DNA from 3 places in the Vibrio sp. J502 genome. Region 3 is predicted to be linked to each of the others. Evidence: predicted binding sites of a transcription regulator. Region 3 holds the regulator's gene; each other region holds the start of a gene.

Region 1 (7,792 bases), 440 kb from region 3:
ACGAATAAACCACCGTCACCTTTATCGTGATAGGCGATAATCTGCTGATTGGCGACCAAGGTTTGGATCGCCTCATAGAAGGCTTTAAGCTGCGCCGCATTATCTACGTCTGCGGGTTTATCACCCAACTGTTTGTAGACTTGTGCTAACGCCGTTGCGCCCAAGCGATTCTTACCATTACCTAAATCAATCAAAACCAGGGCGGTTTCACCCTTATCGGTTCTTAACTGAGGGGTGATGGTGTTACGCACATCTTCAACACGAGCAAATGCCGTGATCACCAATGATAGCGGAGAGGTCACTTCTTTTTGTTCGCCATTCTCATCCCACTTGGTCTTCATCGACATCGAATCTTTACCCACAGGGATAGTCAGGCCGAGCGCAGGACAAAGCTCTTCACCGACCGCTTTTACTGCCTCATACAAACCAGCATCTTCACCTGGGTGACCCGCTGGTGACATCCAGTTCGCCGACAACTTAATGTGTTTGATATCACCGATATGGGTAGCGGCAATGTTGGTGATCGCTTCGCCCACGGCTAAGCGTGCCGATGCCCCAAAATCCAGCAAGGCAACTGGCGTGCGCTCCCCCATCGACATCGCTTCGCCATGGTAAGTATCATAACTTGCCGCGGTAACCGCGCAGTTTGCTACTGGCACTTGCCATGGACCAACCATTTGGTCACGAGCAACCAAGCCAGTGACGGTTCGGTCACCAATGGTGATGAGGAAGGTTTTTTCTGCAACCGCAGGGAGACGCAGTATACGATCAATCGCTTCGTTCAATTCGATATCACGGCGATCAAGTGCTGGATTATTAACTTTCAGCGTCTTCACATCGCGATACATTTTAGGTGTTTTGCCAAGCAATACGTCCATCGGCATATCAATTGGCGTATTACCGAAATGTGAATCTTCCAATTTCAGTTCACGCTCTTCAGTGGCAATGCCCACAACAGCATAAGGCGCGCGCTCACGTTGGCAAATGGCATCAAAGCGCGCCATGTTTTCTGGCGCTACAGCCAGCACGTAACGCTCTTGTGATTCATTACACCAAATTTCAAGCGGGCTCATTCCCGGCTCATCGTTAGGCACATCACGCAGTTGGAAAATACCGCCACGTTCGCCATCATCAACAAGCTCAGGCAATGCGTTTGAGATACCACCAGCGCCCACATCATGGATAAAGGCGATCGGATTCGCCTCACCGAGTTGCCAGCAGCGATCAATCACCTCTTGGCAGCGACGTTCCATCTCTGGGTTTTCACGCTGTACCGACGCAAAATCAAGATCTTCCGCAGATTGACCAGATGCCATAGAAGAAGCGGCGCCCCCACCAAGGCCAATGTTCATTGCCGGACCACCGAGCACAATTAAGCTCGCGCCAACAGGGATCTCTTTTTTCTGCACATGCTCGTCGCGGATATTCCCCATCCCACCAGCAATCATGATTGGTTTGTGATAACCACGCACTTCTTCACCAGCGTGAGAATTGACTTTCTCTTCGTAAGTACGGAAGTAACCTAGCAGGTTGGGACGACCAAATTCGTTGTTAAAAGCCGCCCCACCGAGCGGGCCTTCCAGCATAATATCGAGTGCCGTGACAATGCGTCCCGGTTTACCAAAATCCGTTTCCCAAGGCTGTACAAAATTAGGAATACGCAAGTTTGAAGTAGTAAAACCGACTAACCCGGCTTTAGGTTTTCCACCAATCCCCGTTGCACCTTCGTCACGAATTTCACCACCGGAACCCGTTGAAGCGCCCGGCCAAGGAGCAATCGCCGTCGGGTGGTTGTGTGTTTCCACCTTCATTAAAATATGCGCTTTTTCATGGTGATAACCATATTGGCGTGTCTCTGGATCAGGGAAAAAACGCCCAACTTCCGAACCCACCATGACGGCGGCATTATCTTTATAGGCAGACAGCACATGATCAGGAGTCACTTCATAAGTGTTTTTGATCATCTTAAACAGCGATTTATCTTGCTTAACGCCATCAATAGTCCAATCGGCATTGAAGATTTTATGGCGACAATGCTCAGAGTTTGCTTGAGCAAACATCATTAATTCGATATCGGTTGGATTACGCTCAAGCTTAGTGACGAAGCTTTCGAACAAATAATCAATTTCATCGTCAGCCAATGCAAGCCCAAGGGTAACGTTTGCTTTTTCAAGCGCTGCGCGGCCGCCATTCAGCAAGTCAACGTACGCCACTGGGGTAGGTTCTGCGACTTTGAACAGTGCTGTTGCCGATTCGAAATCGGTAAACACGACCTCCATCATTCGGTCATGAATAATTGTTTGGATCGTGTTGATTTGCTCGGCAGAAAGTGCGACTTCGGATTCAATATAATAAGCCGTACCCCGCTCTAAACGCTTCACATCCACTAAACCACAATTGTGTGCAATATCTGTTGCTTTGGAAGACCAAGGAGAAATAGTGCCCGGACGAGGCGTCACAAGCAGAAGAAGACCTTGTGGCTCATGGTCTTGAATGGTTGGACCATAAGTGAGTAGTTTCTCTAATTTTTCAAGGGATTGAGTGTCTAAATCCGCAGAGAGATCAGCAAAATGCATAAACTCCGCGTAAATACTCGATACAGGCAGTTGCTGTTCACGACAAAGTTCAACGAGTTTGTTAACACGAAACTCAGAAAGCGCTGGGGAGCCACGCAAAATTCTCATGTGCTTAGGTCTCTTATACAGTGGGTTGAAGTGTAATTGGAATAAATTCAAAATCATTAAAATACAATAATTTAATAAAATAAAACCGAATACATACCAATTTCACCTCGTCATTTCGGACGCATTATAAAGGAATTCTTTTTGTGACGTAACACCAAAAGCAACCGTTTGCGTCTTTTTTTGTCAAATTTGAAATACAGCCACATTAGCGTGGTCGCCGACACTTTTTCATCCGTTTTTGATCTGAAACTTTGCCAATATGGCCGCCTTTGATATAAAGGCAGTAATTGATGTAAGAGATCGCTCATAAATGCCAAAGTATTATCTGATTCAGCTTCATCGCTCATTGTCCATTTTCCTACTCACTCTTTTTGTCGTCGGTTGCCAAATCGATTCAGATCCTAAAAGCGAGCTTGACCATATTCGTGAACGTGGCGTATTGCGAGTGGGTACGTTGAACAATCAACTCTCCTACTACATTGGCCCAGATGGCCCTGCAGGGCTGGACTACGAACTAGCACGCGAATTTGCCAATCAGCTTGGGGTTAAACTAGAGATGAAACCCGCTTATCGGTTGTCTAGTCTCTTTCCTGCACTGAAAAATGGGGAAATCGACGTTGTTGCAGCGGGGTTAAGTCAATCGAATCAACGCTTGAATGAGTACAGAACAGGGCCCGCTTATTACTATGTCAGCCAACAAGTCGTCTATAAGAAAGGCAACTGGCGTCCAAGAAATTTAAAACAATTACTGGAAAAACAACCGGAACTGATTGCTGGGCATGAAGGTGACAGCGTTTTTTCTATCGTGAATGAATCCCACTTTGAAAATACGCTCAGCGACATTAAACAGATCTACCCAGAGTTTCAGTACAATGTGAATAATAACGCCGACGTTAACGACCTTTTAAAACAGGTTTCGAATGGCGAACTGCTATTTACCATGGCTGATTCGGTCGAAGTCTCGTTGTCGCAGCGAATCTACCCTGACTTAGCCGTCGCCTTTGAATTAACTGAAGATCAGCCTATCGCTTGGTATATGCGTCGTTCTGAAGATGAAAGCTTATACGCCTTGATGATTGAGTTTTTTGGCAACCTTAAACAATCTGGTCAATTAGCGGCCTTGGAAGAGAAATATATTGGTCACGTGGGCACGTTTGATTATGTCGATACGCGCGCCTTTATTAGAGCACTCGATGTCCGCTTACCAAAATGGGCCCCTCTTTTCCAACAATATTCTGACGAGTTTGATTGGCGATTGATTGCCGCCTTAGCTTATCAAGAGTCTCACTGGAATCCGTTAGCTAAATCCCCCACTGGGGTCCGCGGTATGATGATGTTGACTCTCCCTACGGCAAGAAGTGTTGGTGTCGCCAATCGACTCGATCCGGAACAATCGATTCGTGGTGGTGTCGAATACCTGCGTCGGATGGTACAGCGTATACCAGACTCCATCCCAGAACATGAGAAAATTTGGTTTGCTCTCGCTTCCTATAACGTCGGCTATGGGCATATGATGGATGCAAGACGCTTAACCAAGCAACAAGGTGCGAACCCTGATTCATGGACTGAAGTCAAAGAACGCCTCCCTCAACTGAGACAAAAGAAATACTTCAGCCAGACTCGATATGGCTACGCGCGAGGTGACGAAGCCAAGGCCTACGTTGAAAATATTCGTCGCTATTATCAAAGCATTATTGGCCATGTTGATCAACAAAAGCAGATAGACAATAGTTCAGGTACTGATGATTTGGTTGTGATCAGTATTGAGGAGGAGGAAGCCGCGTTAGAAGCTATGGAATCGGCCGATGAGGCGCAGGATAATCAGTATCTCGACCCCATAGCTCAATAAGCATAACAATAGCTAAATCTTCCACGTTGAACAAAAATTGCACACTTGATTTCCAAGTGTGCAGCCCATACATCAAAACGTGAAAAAGATCGTTCCCTAAGTTTCATATTATGGTAACAATCCTGCACTATAAAGGCAGATTAAGATTGTCATAAGGCACCCTAAACCATTAGGGATCATTGTCAAAACTCAGCAGTAGGAGGTTGTTTATGCTTAAACGTAAAAAGCTATCAAAACACCTTAATAAAACGGTGGCAGCGAACCGTCGTAAACGTATGTTATCCAATAATAAAAAGAAAATTATCTGGCGTAACCGTGCATTTATGCAATTAATCTCTGCTTAACCTTCAGCGGCAAACATCTACTCAAAGTGGATGTTTGCTAAAGCCCATCACTCTGTTGCTTATTCCGCTGTTTTTCCGCCTGTATCTCTGCGCGTCTTCGTCTAAAAAAAGATTGCAGTTGCTCCCGACACTCCTCTTCTAACAATCCTTTATCGACCGTCGCGTAATGATAGGAGGCTTGGCTTTCAAATAAATTCAGCACCGTACCGGCCGCCCCAGCTTTGAGATCTGGAGCGCCAAAGACAATCCTTTTGACTCGGCTATGCAGCAGTGCGCCTGCGCACATTGGACAGGGCTCTAAAGTGACGTATAAGGTAGTATCTAGCAAACGATAATTTTGTAACCGTTGACCTGCTTGACGCAAAGCCTGAATTTCAGCGTGCGCTGTCGCATCATGTTGACCAATAGAGGCATTCCAACCTTCAGCAATGATTTCGCCATCTTTAACAAGCACAGCGCCCACAGGCACTTCACCTGCTTGTTCTGCAAGATTGGCAAGCGCGATGGCTCGGCGCATAAACTTTTGATCTTGAACGGTAAACTGTGTATTCATATATCCTATTTTCTCTTTCACTAGCCTTTGCCGTTAGCGGACGATAGCCGTTCTGCCAGAAAATCCACCAGCAGCCTAACTTTTGAGGACAAATGGCGATTTTGTGGGTATAAGGCCCATACACCTTCACGATCATCTCGGTACTGATGCAACACTTCTTGCAACTCACCCGAGAGCAAATACGGCTCTACATAATAGTCGGGCAATTGTACGATTCCAATCCCTTGCAACGCGGCATTCAATAACGCCACACCGCTGTTGCATTTAATTTTTCCTTTAACACCGATTTCACGAGAGCGTTGCTGATCCTTAAATCGCCAATAGTTCATAGTACCTTGTAAACATTGGTGATGAACCAACTCTGACAATGAATAGGGGGTGCCATATTTCACCAAATAGTCAGGGCTAGCGCAGACAAACAGTTGTCGGTTGGATAACTTTTTGCCAATAAAACTCGAATCATCCAACTGCCCTAATCGTACGGCGACATCAATTCCTTCAGCAATCAGATCCAATTTTTGGTTAGTGAGTATCAGTTCCAACTCCAATTGAGGATGTAACTGTAAAAACTCATGCAGCAAAGGCGCGACTTTCTGCTCACCATAAGTCACCGGAGCGGTCACTTTCAGTAAACCTGACGGCGTTTGCTGCATCTGCGTGACAGCAAGATCAGCCTGCGCTAAGCCTTCAACCAATTGCCGACACTGATGATAATAGAGTTGACCCGCTTCGGTCAGGGAGACTCGCCGCGTGGTACGTTGCAACAACTTTACCGCCAAACGCTCTTCTAATAGCGCAATACGTCGGCTGACATTCGCTACTGATGTCGATAGTTTATGCGCTGCTGCGGTAAAACTTCCAGTTTCAGCCACCGCAACAAATTCATGAATGCCTTCCCAACTCGCCATCTTAATTATTACTGATAAGTAAAAGTGATTCTTATTTTAGACCGATTATTAAATTTCAAGAAGGGAATATACTGTCACTCTCCCCAACTCACTTGAAACTTCAAGTAATGTGCAAAGGAAAATCTTATGTCATCACATCAATTCATTAAATCTCGCGCGGCGATTGCGTGGGGGCCAAATCAACCACTAAAAGTCGAGGAGGTTGACGTTATGTTGCCCCAAAAAGGCGAAGTGTTGGTGCGTATTATTGCGAGCGGCGTTTGTCATACCGATGCCTTTACGCTATCTGGTGAAGACCCTGAAGGGATTTTCCCGGTTATCCTCGGCCACGAAGGCGGCGGTATCGTTGAGAGGATTGGTGAAGGGGTAACCAGCGTCGAGGTAGGAGATCATGTCATTCCCTTGTACACCGCAGAGTGTGGTGAATGCAAATTCTGTAAATCAGGTAAAACTAACCTGTGCCAAGCAGTACGTGAAACGCAAGGAAAAGGATTAATGCCTGATGGCACTACACGTTTCTATAAAGACGGCCAACCCATTTTCCACTATATGGGTTGCTCCACCTTTTCTGAGTATACCGTGTTGCCAGAAATTTCCTTGGCTAAGGTCAATAAAGCGGCGCCATTAGAAGAGGTCTGCTTGCTCGGTTGTGGTGTCACAACGGGCATGGGCGCGGTGCTCAATACAGCCAAAGTTAAACAAGGTGATACTGTGGCCATCTTTGGCCTAGGCGGCATCGGGCTTTCCGCCATTATTGGCGCAAGAATGGCCGGTGCCAGCCGTATTATTGGCATTGATATCAATGAGAGTAAGTTTGAGCTTGCTACTCAGCTTGGTGCAACGGACTGCCTGAACCCGAAAACTCTGACTAAGCCAATCCAAGAAGTGATTATTGAGATGACTGATGGCGGTGTTGATTTTTCTTTTGAGTGCATCGGTAACGTCAATGTAATGCGCCAAGCGTTAGAATGCTGCCATAAAGGCTGGGGAGAATCGGTCATTATTGGTGTGGCTGGCGCGGGCCAAGAAATATCAACTCGCCCTTTCCAATTGGTGACGGGCCGAGTATGGCGTGGTAGTGCATTTGGCGGCGTAAAAGGCCGCTCGGAACTGCCACACATTGTCGAGCGCTATCTGGCGGGCGAATTTGGTTTGCAAGAGTTTATTACCCATACCATGGGTTTAGAGGATATAAACCAAGCCTTTGATTTAATGCATAAAGGTGAAAGTATTCGTTCTGTGATTCATTTTGACCAATAAGCTTTAATAACCAGCCCTTTTTTCTTAAAGGGCTGGGTGGGGAAACTTGCTATGCACATTGAAAACATTAGCCAAGCCAAAGTATTTGAAGGCTGGCATGAACAGTACACGCACTCATCACAAGTACTAGGGTGCAGTATGCGTTTTGCTATCTATCTTCCACCTCAAGCGGCCTACCAATCGGTTCCGGTGTT
Region 2 (7,792 bases), 1.0 Mb from region 3:
TGACCGATAAACTCGGTATCCCTTATGTGTTTAAAGCTTCTTTTGATAAAGCAAACCGCAGCTCTGTTCACTCTTATCGTGGCCCCGGCTTGGAAGAGGGAATGAAAATTTTCCAAGAGCTAAAAGAGACCTTTGGCGTCAAAATCATCACTGACGTGCACACAGAAGCTCAAGCTCAGCCTGTGTCTGAGGTGGTTGATGTGATTCAACTGCCAGCGTTTCTTGCTCGTCAAACTGACCTTGTCGAAGCGATGGCGAAAACAGGTGCAGTGATCAACGTGAAAAAACCACAATTTATGAGCCCTGGCCAAGTGGGCAATATCGTGGAAAAATTTGCAGAGTGCGGCAACGACAAAGTGATTTTGTGTGAACGTGGTGCTTGCCATGGCTATGATAATCTGGTCGTTGATATGTTGGGTTTTGGTGTGATGAAAAAAGTATCAAACGGCAGCCCAATTATTTTTGATGTGACCCATTCACTGCAAATGCGCGACCCTTCTGGCGCAGCTTCTGGTGGGCGTCGTGAACAGACAGTTGAGTTAGCAAAATCAGGTCTTGCTGCCGGGATTGCGGGCCTTTTTATTGAAGCGCATCCAAACCCAGATAAAGCGCGTTGCGATGGTCCATCGGCACTGCCTTTGGATAAACTTGAACCTTTCCTCGCACAAATGAAAGCGTTAGATGATTTGATCAAGAGCTTTGCTCATATCGATATCCGCTGATTTTTTGTTGGATCTACCACTCATAATTTGGCCACCGCAAGGTGGTCAAATTTTATCGAATGTTTTCCAAACCTGTTTATCTTGCCTAAGTGCTCACTTTTCCTTATTTTTTCGTGTTTAGGAAAGAAAACGATTGCCTGTGATCCATTAAAATTTCACGTGTAACCTGTGGCAACCGTTACATTTTTGAATTGATTTTATAGTGATCAATTCTACATAAATATGAAATCAATCTGTCACCTTTGAGATGTTAATTTAAACTGGGTCAAGTTTATTGGTATGGCTTGATTTTGTGTTTGCAACGTTGACCATGACCTCCCCCTCACAAGCAGTGGATTTTTCAAGTTCAAAGGTATGATAATGAAACAACGTCTTATTCTAAAAACAGCGCTCAGCGCGGCTATTCTTACAGCCCTTATGGGTTGCGCAACTCAACCCACTCATGAGTGGAAAGAAGATACGACTTATAAACTCACCGTGTTACACACTAATGACCACCACGGTCGTTTCTGGCAAAACAAATATGGCGAGTATGGTATGGCGGCACGTAAAACGCTGATCGATGATCTTCGCTCTGATATTGAAGCTGAAGGCGGCAGCGTACTGCTTCTTTCTGGTGGCGATATTAATACCGGAGTTCCTGAATCTGATCTGCAAGATGCAGAGCCTGATTTTAAAGGTATGAGCAAGATTGGTTATGATGCGATGGCGTTAGGTAACCATGAATTCGATAACCCGCTCGAGGTTCTGTTTAAGCAAAAAGAGTGGGCGAATTTCCCAATGCTGTCGGCCAACATTTACGATAAAGCGACCGGAAAACGTCTATTCCAAGCCTACCAAATGTTTGATAAACAGGGCGTGAAAATAGCGGTTATCGGTTTAACGACTGAAGATACCGCTAAAATCGGCAACCCTGAATACATTGGTGGTATTGAGTTTAGAGATCCAAAAGAAGAAGCGAAAAAACTGATCGCAGAAATTGAGAAAACGGAAAAGCCGGACCTTATTTTTGCCGTTACCCACATGGGCCATTATGAAAATGGTCAACGTGGTGTGAATGCACCGGGTGATGTTGCGCTTGCACGATACTTGGATGAAGGTTCTCTCGATATGATCGTCGGCGGCCACTCTCAAGAGCCTGTCTGCATGGAAGGCCCTAATGTGGTGAAGAAAAACTTCCATCCGGGAGATGAATGTAAGCCTGATATGCAAAACGGTACTTACATAGTGCAAGCGCATGAATGGGGTAAGTATGTTGGCCGTGCGGATTACGAATTCCGTAATGGTGAACTGAACATGGTGAGCTACAACCTGATCCCCGTAAACCTGAAGAAAAAAGTGAAAGTGAATGGCGAGAGTAAGCGCGTACTGATTCAAGATCAAATCGCTGAAGATCCAGAAATGCTTAACTTTTTGCGCCCATATCAAGAACAAGGTCAAGAGAAACTGAATGTGGTCATTGCACAAAGTAATGGCAAGTTAGAAGGGGATCGCAACGTTGTGCGTTTCCAACAAACCAATTTAGGTCGTTTGATTGCACTTTCTCATATGGAACGCGCAAAAGCCGACTTTGCGGTGATGAATTCTGGCGGCGTGCGTGATTCGATTGATGCAGGAAAAATTACTTATAAAGATGTGCTCAAAGTACAACCTTTTGCCAATATTCTCACTTATACCGATATGACCGGGGCTGAAGTGTTGGATTACCTCAATGAAGTGGCGACCAAACCTGTTGATTCTGGCGCTTATGTACAATTCGCGGGGATTTCGATGACAGTGGCCAATGGTAAGGTATCGAATGTCTTTATTGGTGATAAGCAGCTCCGTTTGGACGAAACGTATCGCTTCACCGTGCCTAGCTACAATGCAGCAGGTGGTGATGGTTATCCAAAAATCTCCGATCATCCAGGTTATGTGAATACGGGGTTTGTGGACGCGGAAGTATTGAAAGATTACCTCGAAGCACACAGTCCAATTGATGTGAACCAATATGCGCCAGCGGGCGAAATTGTCTATAAGTGATAGCGCGATAAAGAGTTTGACTCATTGTGAGCAATCATTTTAACTAAAGGCGGTGCTTAGGCATCGCTTTTTTATCGGCACTAATGGCTACTTTGAGATAAGCACGATGACACCTGCGATTGATTTGGCGAAAAAGAAAAAAATTCCTCACACTCTCCATCAATATCAACATGATCCTAATCACAGCAGTTATGGTTTAGAAGCGGCTGAGGTTTTGGGACAAGATCCGAAAAAAGTGTTTAAAACACTGCTGTTTTGCTTAAATGGCGAGCCGAAAAATCTCGCTGTCGCGATTATTCCTGTTGATCAAAAATTAAACTTAAAGCGTGCGGCCAAAGCGGCTAAGTCGAAAAAAGCGGAAATGGCTAATCCAGACATAGCGCAAAAAACCACGGGTTATGTGGTCGGTGGCATTAGCCCACTTGGGCAGAAAAAAGCACTACCGACCTTCATTCATCTCAGCGCAGAAGATCAATCGACCATCTGTGTCAGTGCAGGTAAGCGCGGTTTAGAGATTGAATTGGCACCGAGCGATCTTGCGTTATTAACGCGAGGTGAGTTTGTTGAATTGTGTCAAGAATAGAGAATGAAAATCCGGCCTCGAGTGAGGCCGGATTGACTGGCAAAATTAGTTCTTCAGTTTGATCTCTTCTTCCATCTGGGCGTTATCCACCACATGGTTTTCTCCTAAGTCATTAGGAAGGATCAAGTTTAGAATAATGGCTACGATACCGCATAAGCTGACACCTTGTAGGCTAAACTCTCCGATACCAAAGGCCATGCCGCCGATACCAAACACTAATGTCACTGCCACAATCACTAAGTTACGAGACTTGTGAAGATCGACATGATTTTTAATCAGTGTGTTTAGGCCAACCGTTGCAATTGAACCGAACAGCAAAATCATAATGCCGCCCATTACTGGAATTGGAATGGTTTGCAGTAGCGCGCCCAGCTTACCAACCAATGCTAATACAATCGCGGTGATCGCAGCCCAAGTCATGATTACTGGATTAAAGGCTTTCGTCAGCATTACGGCACCCGTCACTTCGCTGTACGTAGTGTTTGGTGGCGCACCCAGCATCGAGGCTGCGATGGTGGCAACACCGTCACCCGCAATGGTGCGATGTAGCCCAGGTTTCTTGATGTAATCTTTTCCAGTGACGTTTGAGATCGCGAGCATATCGCCCACGTGTTCGACTGCCGGAGCAATTGCAACCGGGATCATGAACAAGATCGCGTTGATGTTGAACTCAGGGAAAGTGAAGTTCGGCATTGACAGCCAAGCCGCTTGCGTAACAGGAGTAAAATCCACTACACCAAAATAGAGGCCCAAAAGATAGCCTGCAAAAATACCACCGCAGATCGGCAACAGTTTGAGAAAACCTTTGGCAAAAACGCTAATCATGATGGTGGTTAACAGTGAAACGCAAGAGATCCACATCGCTACATCTGAGCTAATCAGTTGTACCGAACCATCTCCGGTTTTACCTAGCGCCATGTTTACAGCAACAGGCGCAAGGCCTAAGCCAATCACCATGATCACCGGGCCAACGACCACAGGAGGTAAAATTTTGTGGATGATTTCGACGCCACGGACTTTGATGATCGCTCCCAGTAGTATGTAGACAAAACCAGCAGCCACTAAACCGCCCATCGTCGAGGCGACGCCCCAAGTTTGGATGCCAAACATAATCGGTGCAATAAAGGCAAAGGAAGAAGCAAGAAAGATGGGGACAGAGCGGCGAGTAATAAGTTGGAATAAAAGGGTACCGACACCGGCGCCAAATAGTGCAACGTTAGGATCAAGCCCTGTTAACAGCGGGACAAGAACCAGCGCACCAAATGCGACGAAGAGCATCTGTGCGCCTTGGATGGCATTTTTCATCATGATTTCCCTGAAGCAAAATAAAAATTCGCGGGATTCTATCACTTTTGCAAACGATTGCCATTGAAACTAGATCAAATAAAGTCACAAATGTTGATGAAATTATCACCGAACTCTGCCGTGGATTCCTTGCCGCGGACCGGATAGTTGCTTATCATCGACGTTCACAAAACAGATCATAGGAACAGTATGCGCTATTTAGCTATGTTGGTGATGAGCTTACTCACTCTCCCTGCTTATGCCTTAACCAAGGTCGACTTATACCATACCGAAGTCGTGATTGATCAACAGCAAGACAATGCCGACGCGAATGCTCGTATCAAAGGGATGAGCGAAGTGATTGTTCGAGCTTCGGGTGATAGGAATGCGGTGAACAATGAGGTGATTAAAAAAGCCTTAAGGCAGAATTCGCAATATTTAGCGCAAATCAGTTATGGTCAAAATGGGGCGCAATCTTCGATTGTCATGGGGTTTAGCGCACCGCATATCCGCACATTATTAACTCAAGCTCAATTACCATTTTGGCCTGAAAACCGAGCTAATGTTTTAGTCTGGTTGATTGAAGAGTCAGGTTATGACCGCAGTATCGCTTGGGAGCATTCTGACACGAGTACGTTAAAACAGCTTAAAGGCGCGACTCAAACTCGCGGTTTGCCTATCACAGTGCCTGTGGGTGATTTTGATGATATTACCGGTGTGGAAGCATCGGATTTGTGGGGCGGTTTCGTACAGCCTATCAGCATGGCTAGCCAACGTTATCCAACCGATGCTGTATTGGTGGTCAGAGTGCAAAGTAATGGTGTGCGTTGGAGTTTGTATGATCAACCCGCCGCTCAAATGGCACAAGCCACGAAAGCGCCACTGTCTGGTCAAGCGTCTGGTGACGATGCCATTGAACAAATGGTCGATCAATTGAGTGATTACTATGCAAGAAAGAGCTCGGTTATCGTGGCCAGTGAATCCTCTTCTTCGCTGCTTGCTCGTTTTAGCCCGATTGATGATGCAATGGATTTCTTTACCTTGGAGAATAAGTTGAAGCGCTTAAGTTCTGTTGCTTCTTTGGACATTCTCAAGATTCAAGGTGAGGAAATCACTTTCGAAGTGCATTTGTTGGCTTCAGAGTCCGAGTTTGAGCAAGAAGTGCTACGCATGGGCAAAGTCGCTAAAATTGACGACCCACAGCCAGAGAGTGTGCCAACACAGCTTACCCCAGCAGCAGAGGTTGATGATTCTGCTGTGGAGTCAGGCTCTTTGCAAGTCATACCTGAATCGTCATTATCTCACGCCATCACTGAACCTGTGAAGCGAGTGCTCTCTTTTGAGTGGCAAGCGTAAAGTACTCAGTCACCCCTTGAACAAATGCTGAGATAATCAAAAAGAGCCCATCAGGGCTCTTTTTGCATGAGAAGAATAGGCAATCCTGTCATGGATTGACTCTATGGTTGGTTATCGTGGGTAAAATTGGCTTTCTCTTGCTTTTCGACTTCAGATAGACGCTTGAGTTTCAGTCCGAGCTCTTTACCGCGATGGCGAGCATACAAGGTATTACCGACAAAAGCGGCAAACGTCAGTAGCAGTTCCACTACTGCTAACCAGCGCTCCCCTCCATCAACATAAATAAGCGTCAATGCGTGTAGAAAGTAGAGCATTAAAACAAAGTTGGCCCAGGCGTGAGTGTAGGGTTTTCCAGCCAAAATTCCCGGTAATGGTAAAAGCAGTGGGATAACCCATGCAATGGCCAATGCAACATGATTAAGATGAGGGTGAGGAGAGAGCGAGAATTGCCATAAAACCACCCATATAATTAGGGATAAGTTACTCAGTAAAGCTAGCCATCGGTACTGCTTGGTGCTTGGCATCATTTCTGCCGTCATAATCTGTCCTTTAATCGGCTGGCTAGCATTGCCAGCCGTTTTCCTAAATTTTTAGCCAGTTCACTTTCGTGCGTAGTGAGTTGTGGCGAGTGTGTTGCGACATGGCTTGCACCATATGGCGTGCCTCCAGAGGTTGTGGTATGCAGTGCAGGCTCTGAATAAGGGATGCCAACGATTAACATGCCATGATGCATCAGTGGCAGCATCATACTCTGTTGCGTACTCTCTTGGCCGCCATGCAAAGAGGATGAAGAAGTAAACACGCAAGCGGGTTTATCAATTAATGCACCGCTAATCCATAAAGGGGTCGTTTGGTCCCAAAAGTGCTTCAGTGGCGCGGCCATATTGCCAAACCAGACTGGGCTGCCAAAAGCCAAACCATCACATTGCTTTAACTCATCCAGAGTCAGGTAGGGATCGGTCGTTTGCTCTGCATGATTGTCTAGCGCCGGAACGGTGCGCAAGAGCGCTGTCGCGCCTTGTGCTTCAATTCCGCGTGCGATTTGCCGTGCCAGTGCTTGCGTTGAACCGTGCCTGCTGTAATAAAGTACGACGACTTTAATACTCATAAAATCTCAAGTACTTGCTCTGGTGGACGGCCGTGGCGCGCTTTACCATTGGCGACAACAATGGGACGCTCAATCAACTTAGGATGCGCGGCCATGGCTGAAAATAGTTGATCATCAGTAAGTGCATCATCACTTAGGCCAAGTTCTTTATAGAGATCTTCTTTGGTGCGCATCATATCACGAACCTGTTGTAGCCCGAGTTGAGCGTACAAGGTTTTCAACTGTTCGATGGTTGGCGCTTGGTCTAAATATTTAATGATCTGTGGCTTTAACTGGCGGTCTTCTAGCAGTGCCAGAGTTTCACGACTTTTTGAGCATTTTGGGTTGTGATAAATCACGACTGACATAACTTCTCCTCGTTGTATTGTGATTATTGGAGTGATAAGAATCGGTCTCGTTGCACCATCAATTGGTCAATGCGTGCATCGTAGCGAGCTTGTTCTAAGCTGCCAAGTTCAGCGAGTTGACTTGCTTGAGTGTAATATTGAATCGCTTTATTCCAATTAGCTTTGAGCGCTAGAAGCTCCGCTCGCGCGGCGAGATCTTCCTGGCTATTGCCAATGCCGATATTCGCTTCTGATAGCAAATGCCAGCCGTTGGTATCATTAGGGTTGTCATGGGTGTAGCGCTGCAATACCCGAATGGCATCAGACAATTTATCTTGTTTTAACAAGCTGTTGGCGTAGTTAATTGTTAAGGTTGGATTGTTCGGTTTCT
Region 3 (7,792 bases):
TTCAATCGCCTTGGTCATTTCATCGGCGACCATAGAAAGCTGAATTGAGAGCTTCAGCTTGGAAAACTCTCTATGGCGGACGTAGTAGTCCGTAATGCCAATAGCCAACGGTGACAAACGGTAAATGCTAACGCCATCAGTCATCTCGCTGGTGAAGCGGCTCATTAAGCGCTGTTTTACCAACTCATTGATCGCATTATTGGCACGAAACGCGGAGGCTTCACCGGTTTCTTCAAATAAGCGAGTTACGATGGCAAACGCATCGTGTAACTCACCTTCACCTAATTCTTCATCAAACCTTTCGTTACTCAATACTGCGATGGCAATAAGGAACGCCAGTCGTTCTGTCGTCAGGTTCAATGAGAAATCATGCTGCTTTACCCAACCAACCAATTCATCAATAGGTTGCTGTGCAGCGTTCTGAGTCATCTCACTCATTGTTATTCCTGCTCTATTTTCTTTTTCGCCCATACATGAATGTATCGACCTAGCGAGAGGTACGGCTCTTGTCTACATAATTGTTGTTCGAGTGCCAGTACATCTTCATATTGGTAGTCACCCATATTTTTCACATTCCCAATATAGTCACTGAATGATCGGATGCCCGATTTTCCACAAATCTCAAATCCTGATTCTTCGATCCATTGATACACTTCTTCAGGTTTTAGCCCTTGCTGAGGCTGGAGCTTAAACCGCTTGCGATGTGGCATGCCCTCCAATACATGGGGAATGTTGCCACAGACAACGTTTTTGTACACCAAGCCATGATGGTTATAGAACATGATTGATGCCATACCACCTGGCCTAACTTGCTCTAACAAATTCTGCAATGCGGGTTTTGGTTCGGCTAACCATTCCATCACCGCGTGAAACAACAACACATCCACTGGCGCACTAAGGTGCGATTGGATGGATTGCACGGGGGAATGTACCAACCGATACTGCTCAAGCAGACCATTTTTGCGGATCTCTTGTTCCGCAAGTTGAAGCATTTCCGAGGATAAATCACACAGCGTGATTTGGTGTCCCAGCTTGGCTATTTTTTGTGACATTTGTGCCAAACCGCCGCCAGCATCAAGCACTTGCAAAGGTTTTGGGTGGTTGCTCAACAAAGCGAGCAGTTGCTCAAGATCTTGCCAAACAATGACTTGACGAATTTCACCTTTGTCAGAGCCGTATATGTTTTTTGCAAATTTGTGGGCAATATCGTCGAAATTCCGGTCTTCAGTCACAGTGGCTTGAGTTATGATAGCGAATCGTGCTGCTATTCTGTCATAGGAATGGCAGGAATAAAGGGGCTTTGTTCCTTTTTATTATCAAGTGGTGTTTTTTCGGACTATTTTGTATATGTTTGAGCTGAAAAAAGTTATTTCCTCATTATTAATGCCTCTTCCGGCAATGCTAATCCTCGGTTTTGTCGGATTAATGCTCATAATGTTCACCGTCAGACGTAAGACTGGCTGTATGTTTGTCCTCTTCTCTTTAGTGGGGATATTTCTTATCTCTTTCCAACCCTTTGCAACGCGCATGCTAATGCCTTTGGAAAGACAATACTCGGCTTTTCTCCCCGTTGATGGCACCATCGATTATGTGATGGTTTTAGGCAGCGGCCACGTAGTGGATGACCAAATACCACCGACCTCGGAACTCAGCCGCACTGCGTTGGTACGCCTAAACGAAGGCATACGTGTCATGCGTATGTACCCCGGCTCAAAGTTGATTTTATCAGGCTACTCTGGCGGGTCGGAATTTAGCCATGCGCGCATGCTAGCCGTGGTGGCACTCGCGCTTGGAGTGAATAAATCCGATATTATTTTGCTAGAAACAGCTAAAGATACTTGGGAAGAAGCACGACAAGCCGCCGCCTTTGTTCAACAGCGTAGGCTGGTTTTGGTAACGTCAGCCAGTCATATGGAAAGAGCGTTAAAAGAGTTTAATTCTGCAGGTATTGACCCAATACCTGCGCCAACCAATTTCTTAGCGCAAACGAATATTGAGCAACCTTGGGAAAAATACGCTCCTCGAGCGCGTTATTTAGAACAAACCGAGCGTTACTGGTATGAAACGTTAGGGCTGCTGTGGCAAGACTTACGTGATTGGGCCTCCGGGCATGGCGATACAGAATTGGACATCAATAGCAATTAGCAATTGTATTCAACCCAAAACGGAGCCACTTATGTGCTCCGTTTTTCTTGATAATCGCGGCTACAAAAAATCATGGGAATAAAAAGGCACGGCCCAACGCCAATTTTACACACGCGACCACTCAGCTAATCACCAGCGAACATATAACCTTCACCGTGCACAGTCACAAAGATTTGCGGATTCTTGGGATCAAACTCCATCTTCGCCCTCATGCGTCGAATCAGTACATCAATCGTTCGATCGTTAGGTGCATCCACACGATGGCTGATCATATTTAAAATACGTTCACGGCTAAGGACTTGATTCGGATATGACGACAAGGCAACTAATAGCTCATATTCCGCTTTGGTCAGTTTTACGGGCTCACCATTACGGCTCAGCGCTCGGCGCTGGATATCAAAGGTCCACTCGCTAAAGCGCACTAAATTCGTATTGTGAGATACACCGCTCTCTTCGTTCAGTTTGTTTTTTGCGGTCGAGATCCGCCACAGCAAGTTTTTCACTCTCACCAGCAACTCGCGCAATTCAAAAGGTTTCGTTACGTAATCATCGGCCCCCATTTCAAGACCAACAATCTTATCAATGCTATCCGTGCGCCCTGTCACTAATATGATGCCAATATCAGATTGGCTGCGTAGCTCACGCGTTAACATTAAACCATCTTCACCGGGTAAATTAATGTCTAGCATAATCAGATCTATCGCGCTGTTTTTCAAAGCATCTCTCATCTGAGTACCGCTTTCCACTTGCGTTACCATATAACCTTCGCTTTGAAAGTATCCAGCTAGCTTGCTGCGAGTGACTGCATCATCTTCAACTACTAATACGTGATAGCTCATTTACACCACTTTACTCTATAGAAATGTTCAAACCTCGGCTCGAGATTCTGTACAAAGCCATTCTATTCATAAATAGTCATAATTCTAGTCGTATCACTTTTAAAATTAAGAAAGATGAGAGTTTATTGATTCAAAACAACCTTCCAGACATCCATTAACTTAATGAAAAAATCACTCATATTTTTTCATTTTCTTAGCGACTGCTATTCATTTTTATTAGTTACACTTAGATCAATTACTTTTTAAAAACGATTTTCGCAAAACCACCCCCTTGGAGAGCCAATACCATGCAAGACATCAAAGCTTTTAATGAACAGCGTGCCGAGATTTATTGGTGGCTTTCGAGCTTATTTGTGAAAGAACTTTCGGAGCATGAATTAGAGCAATACTATACGCCCGCTATTCGCACATTTCTTTCAGGATTAGCAGAAAACGCGACACTTAAACCTGCCATTGATAAATTAGTTGATGCACTGAACCGATTGCAAGACAAAGAAGACGCACAGCTTGAGCTCGCAGCCGATTTCTGTGATCTTTTTTTAAAATCCAATAAGGAGTCCGCGCTACCCTATGCCTCAATTTACATTGGAAAATCAAGGTTGCTCAATGACGAACCAGCCAGAGCAATGTCGGATTTGATGGCAGCCCATCACATTGCAGTCAACGATACACTCAACGAACCCGCCGACCACATTGCGATTGAACTGGATTTCTTAGGTAACTTGATCATTCGCTCCAATGAGCTTGAACAAGAGACACACCTTGAACAAGCCTTTACACAGCAGTGTGATTTTATTGAACAACATTTGCTCTCTTGGATCCCACAATTCCATCTTCGCTGCCAACAGATTGATCAATTTGGTTTTTACGGTGCCGCAAGCGAATTGTTGGTCGCGTTTCTTCACTTAGACCGCGACTATTTATCAAACCAGTGAGATAACCTGGTTAATACCAATTACTAAATCGGTCAATTGTGACTGTTGACTGATTTATTCGGTGGATTTTTCGTTGCTTGATGGACATTTGCGGACTAGAATCTTGACCGCAAACGATAAAAAATGAATTTAAGATGCAACCGCTGATTAGAGGCGGTTTTTGTGTTTTTACTACTTTCAGGCTTCAATATGACACTGGTAGGCCTAATACCGCTGAATTGCTCTTCGTGACTATCACTTTCAGCAGTTATCGACAGGACAGAGAATTTATGGCTACGATTAAAGACGTTGCACGCTTAGCGGGCGTATCAACCACCACGGTATCGCATGTAATCAATAAAACTCGCTTTGTGGCTGAAGCAACCCAAGAACGAGTGATGGAAGCGGTATCAGAGCTTAACTATGCACCAAGTGCAGTCGCTCGCAGCTTAAAATGCAACACCACCCGTACCATTGGTATGTTAGTGACCCAATCGACAAACTTATTTTTTTCTGAGGTTATCGATGGTGTTGAAAGCTACTGCTACCGCCAAGGCTACACACTTATTTTGTGCAATACCGGCGGTATTTACGAGAAGCAACGCGACTACATCCGCATGCTAGCGGAAAAACGTGTCGATGGTATGTTGGTCATGTGCTCGGACCTCACCCAAGAACTGCTTGAGATGCTTGATCGTCATTCAGACATTCCGAAAGTTATCATGGACTGGGGCCCTGAAAGTTCTCAAGCCGATAAAATTATTGATAACTCAGAGGAAGGCGGATATCTCGCGACCAAATACCTTATTGATCATGGACATACTGACATTGCTTGCTTAAGTGGACACTTCGAAAAAGCGGCGTGCCAAGAGCGAATTCAAGGGTTTAAGCGTGCGCTTGCCGAAGCAGGCCTTAAAGCGCATGACGATTGGATTTTAGAAGGTAATTTCGAATGTGATACGGCGGTTCTCGCCGCCGACAAGATCGCCGCCATGGACAAGCGCCCAACGGCTGTTTTTTGCTTTAACGATACAATGGCTCTCGGTTTAATGAGTCGCTTGCAACAAAAAGGCATCCGTATTCCTGATGACATGTCTGTTATTGGTTATGACAATATTGAACTTGCTGAATATTTCTCGCCACCGTTAACCACGGTTCACCAGCCAAAACGACGAGTAGGGAAAAACGCCTTTGAAATCCTATTGGAACGCATTAAAGACAAAGAGCATGAACGTCGTGTGTTTGAGATGCATCCCGAGATTGTTGAACGCAACACAGTAAAAAACATAACGAAATAGTGTCATTATTTAAAGCAAGCGACAAATGTCAATTTTAGGGATTTTCCTATATTCGAGACAGAACGCCGTATTAAATAATAGTAAATTTGGAATGAGCATCACGCAAATAATAAATAAACGTGATGCTCATCCAAAAATTTATATATTCTTACTATTAGAAGTCACGCACAGGGCAAACCATTTGAAAAGATGGGACGCAAAGCCTCCGGCCTAAACCGACTATTCGGTAGGTAGCGGGGTTGCCGATGGCAAATATGCAAACGTTAAGTTTACCCCTTACTGACACTCTTTCTGCATAAGTTTGCTAATCTCTCGGACCTGATTTTGGTGGCGTTTTTCCCATACACCGAGAATTTACAGCATGGATAAACCAGTACTTAAAGATTCAATGCGACTCTTCGAACAACTTGGACGCGTTAAGTCTCGTTCAATGTTTGGCGGCTTCGGCATTTTTGTCGATGACACCATGTTTGCTTTGGTCGTAAACGATAAACTTCATATTCGCGCAGACGATCTATCAACCTCTCGCTTTAAAGAGCAAGGCTATGAGCCCTATATCTATAAAAAACGTGGGTTCCCTGTCGTCACAAAATACTTCGCATTACCTGACAATTGTTGGGAAAACCCTTCGCTTATTTTACGAGATGCTGCTGTCGCACTCGAAATCGCCAAACAAGAACGAGAAGTTCAAGCCCAAACGAAGCCAGAACGCCTAAAAGATCTCCCGAACCTTCGACTCGCCACCGAACGTATGCTTAAGAAAGCAGGGATAGAATCTGTAACGGATTTGCATACAAAGGGGGCTTTGGAAGCCTATAAAGCGATTCAGCAAACCCATTCTTCTTCAATCAGTCTTGAATTGCTATGGGCCCTTGAAGGTGCGATTGAAGGCAAGCATTGGTCGGTTATCCCACAATCTCGACGCGATGAATTAGCTAAAAGCCTTTAACCTCCGAGTAAATAAATATCTCGATTAAATAATCAAATACGCTCGTATCACCATGCGGGCGTTTTTTTCATCCCGTTTTGAAATATAAATTCGACTTCCTCTGTCTTCTTCACTATATCTAGTAAAATATGTCGTTTTGAGGAATACCATGAATAAAAAACTTCTCTTAGGCTTGGCTTTATTTGCCTTTATTGTCTTTTTGATTGTAAATTTTGGCCACTATCTAACGTTAGATAATGCCAAAGCACAGCAAATGCTATTAAACGAATACATTAGCCAAAACGAGATCGGCGCTGCTTTGATCTATTTTTCACTCTATATTGTGCTCACCGCTTTCTCTATCCCAGGAGCGGCGGTCGTCACGTTACTGGGTGCTGCGCTGTTTGGTTTTTGGACTAGCTTACTGCTTGTCTCCTTTGCCAGCACCATAGGCGCAACTATCGCCTTTTTGAGTAGCCGTTTCTTACTGCGTGAATGGATTCAAACAAAATTTGGTCAAAAGCTGCAAACGATTAATCAAGGCGTTGCAAAAGATGGGGCATTTTATCTATTCTCACTGCGCTTAATTCCGGTTTTCCCTTTTTTCTTGATTAATTTATTGATGGGCCTAACACCCATATCAACCGCTCGCTTTTACCTGATTAGCCAACTCGGTATGCTGCCCGGCACTGCCGTTTATCTGAATGCTGGTACTCAACTAGCTGAAATTGAAAGCTTATCCGGTATTGTATCTCCTTCGGTTTTGCTTTCATTTGCTCTATTAGGTCTTTTTCCTATTCTCACCAAGTGGATTATGGCCAGATTGAACAAAAACCCAACATCCGCCTGAAGTGAATAATGATGAAAATTTGTGTTTCAAACCACCCGATAGAGGCATATATAGTTTGTCAGTATTTACAGCAATTCAATATTCGCTGTGAAGTGAGAGGCGATAACTTATACGGCTTAGGTGGAGAGCTCCCTTTTTCAGAAGAAACCTTGCCCTATATATGGCTGTTGGATGAAGCTCAAATCGCCGAGGCTCAAGCACAATTATTGGCCTATCAGATAGAAGAGATAAACGAAGAACCTAACTGGGTTTGTGGACAGTGCAACGAGGAAAATGGGCCGCAGCCTGCTGGTACTGCGGTTGTTTAGATTCAGACTAACGAGTCTGATGCTGGCGGATGAACTCAATTGAGTGGTGGTTAAACATCTCAGATTGTTCAACATTACACACGTGGCCGCAATCTGGGATTTCTAATAACACACTTTGTCTATGCATTGCCACCATGTCTTTAACGGGTTGAATGAACATATAGTCTCTCTCTCCCATAAGATAAAGAGTGGGAATTGGCAGCTCTTTCTCTTTGAAACATTTCATCAGAGGATTGACTTCGGAAGTCAGCATAAACCAGCGTTTAAACTCTTTTTGGCACAGCTTCTTCGCTTCTCGAATAAAAAGATGCCGTGACTCTTTTTGGTTGCGTTGTGGCATCACAATGTAAGCAAACAGACGATAAAGCCACATGTAAGGAATGATGTGTTTACTCAAATTACCCAACTTTACGAGCACTTGAGAGCGCACATTCAAACGGGTTATCGCTCCGCCCAAAACCATAGAGCAAACTCGCCCAGTCGCTATTTCAGCAAGATTACGCACAATAA

What was found. The regulator PurR, encoded in region 3, represses purine synthesis genes. The targets are predictions, from matches to a motif close to TNANGNAAACGTTTNCNTNA.
Region 1: purL (phosphoribosylformylglycinamidine synthase) is a predicted target of PurR. The motif match lies at 2,841-2,860, and genes of this name have one in related genera.
Region 2: N5E84_RS02315 (uracil-xanthine permease family protein) is a predicted target of PurR. The motif match lies at 4,678-4,697, and genes of this name have one in related genera.

What each region holds. Positions count from the first base shown of each region.
Region 1 covers NZ_CP104554.1:1,897,281-1,905,072, forward strand. Annotated here, with positions in the region: gene purL (phosphoribosylformylglycinamidine synthase) at 1-2,684, opposite strand, end outside; gene mltF (membrane-bound lytic murein transglycosylase MltF) at 2,995-4,533, shown strand; gene N5E84_RS08755 (hypothetical protein) at 4,743-4,877, shown strand; gene tadA (tRNA adenosine(34) deaminase TadA) at 4,915-5,430, opposite strand; gene N5E84_RS08765 (LysR family transcriptional regulator) at 5,451-6,338, opposite strand; gene N5E84_RS08770 (S-(hydroxymethyl)glutathione dehydrogenase/class III alcohol dehydrogenase) at 6,465-7,598, shown strand; gene fghA (S-formylglutathione hydrolase) at 7,650-7,792, shown strand, end outside.
Region 2 covers NZ_CP104554.1:459,815-467,606, forward strand. Annotated here, with positions in the region: gene kdsA (3-deoxy-8-phosphooctulonate synthase) at 1-722, shown strand, start outside; gene ushA (bifunctional UDP-sugar hydrolase/5'-nucleotidase UshA) at 1,083-2,744, shown strand; gene ybaK (Cys-tRNA(Pro) deacylase) at 2,851-3,327, shown strand; gene N5E84_RS02315 (uracil-xanthine permease family protein) at 3,373-4,632, opposite strand; gene N5E84_RS02320 (DUF2066 domain-containing protein) at 4,822-5,967, shown strand; gene N5E84_RS02325 (DUF2069 domain-containing protein) at 6,069-6,494, opposite strand; gene wrbA (NAD(P)H:quinone oxidoreductase) at 6,503-7,075, opposite strand; gene arsC (arsenate reductase (glutaredoxin)) at 7,072-7,422, opposite strand; gene N5E84_RS02340 (tetratricopeptide repeat protein) at 7,446-7,792, opposite strand, start outside.
Region 3 covers NZ_CP104554.1:1,456,615-1,464,406, forward strand. Annotated here, with positions in the region: gene mukF (chromosome partition protein MukF) at 1-438, opposite strand, end outside; gene cmoM (tRNA uridine 5-oxyacetic acid(34) methyltransferase CmoM) at 441-1,232, opposite strand; gene elyC (envelope biogenesis factor ElyC) at 1,321-2,145, shown strand; gene torR (two-component system response regulator TorR) at 2,271-2,984, opposite strand; gene torD (molecular chaperone TorD) at 3,272-3,919, shown strand; gene purR (HTH-type transcriptional repressor PurR) at 4,189-5,196, shown strand; cyclic di-GMP riboswitch class I at 5,358-5,443, shown strand; gene N5E84_RS06830 (TfoX/Sxy family DNA transformation protein) at 5,558-6,145, shown strand; gene N5E84_RS06835 (TVP38/TMEM64 family protein) at 6,294-6,974, shown strand; gene N5E84_RS06840 (putative signal transducing protein) at 6,983-7,282, shown strand; gene N5E84_RS06845 (alpha/beta fold hydrolase) at 7,290-7,792, opposite strand, start outside.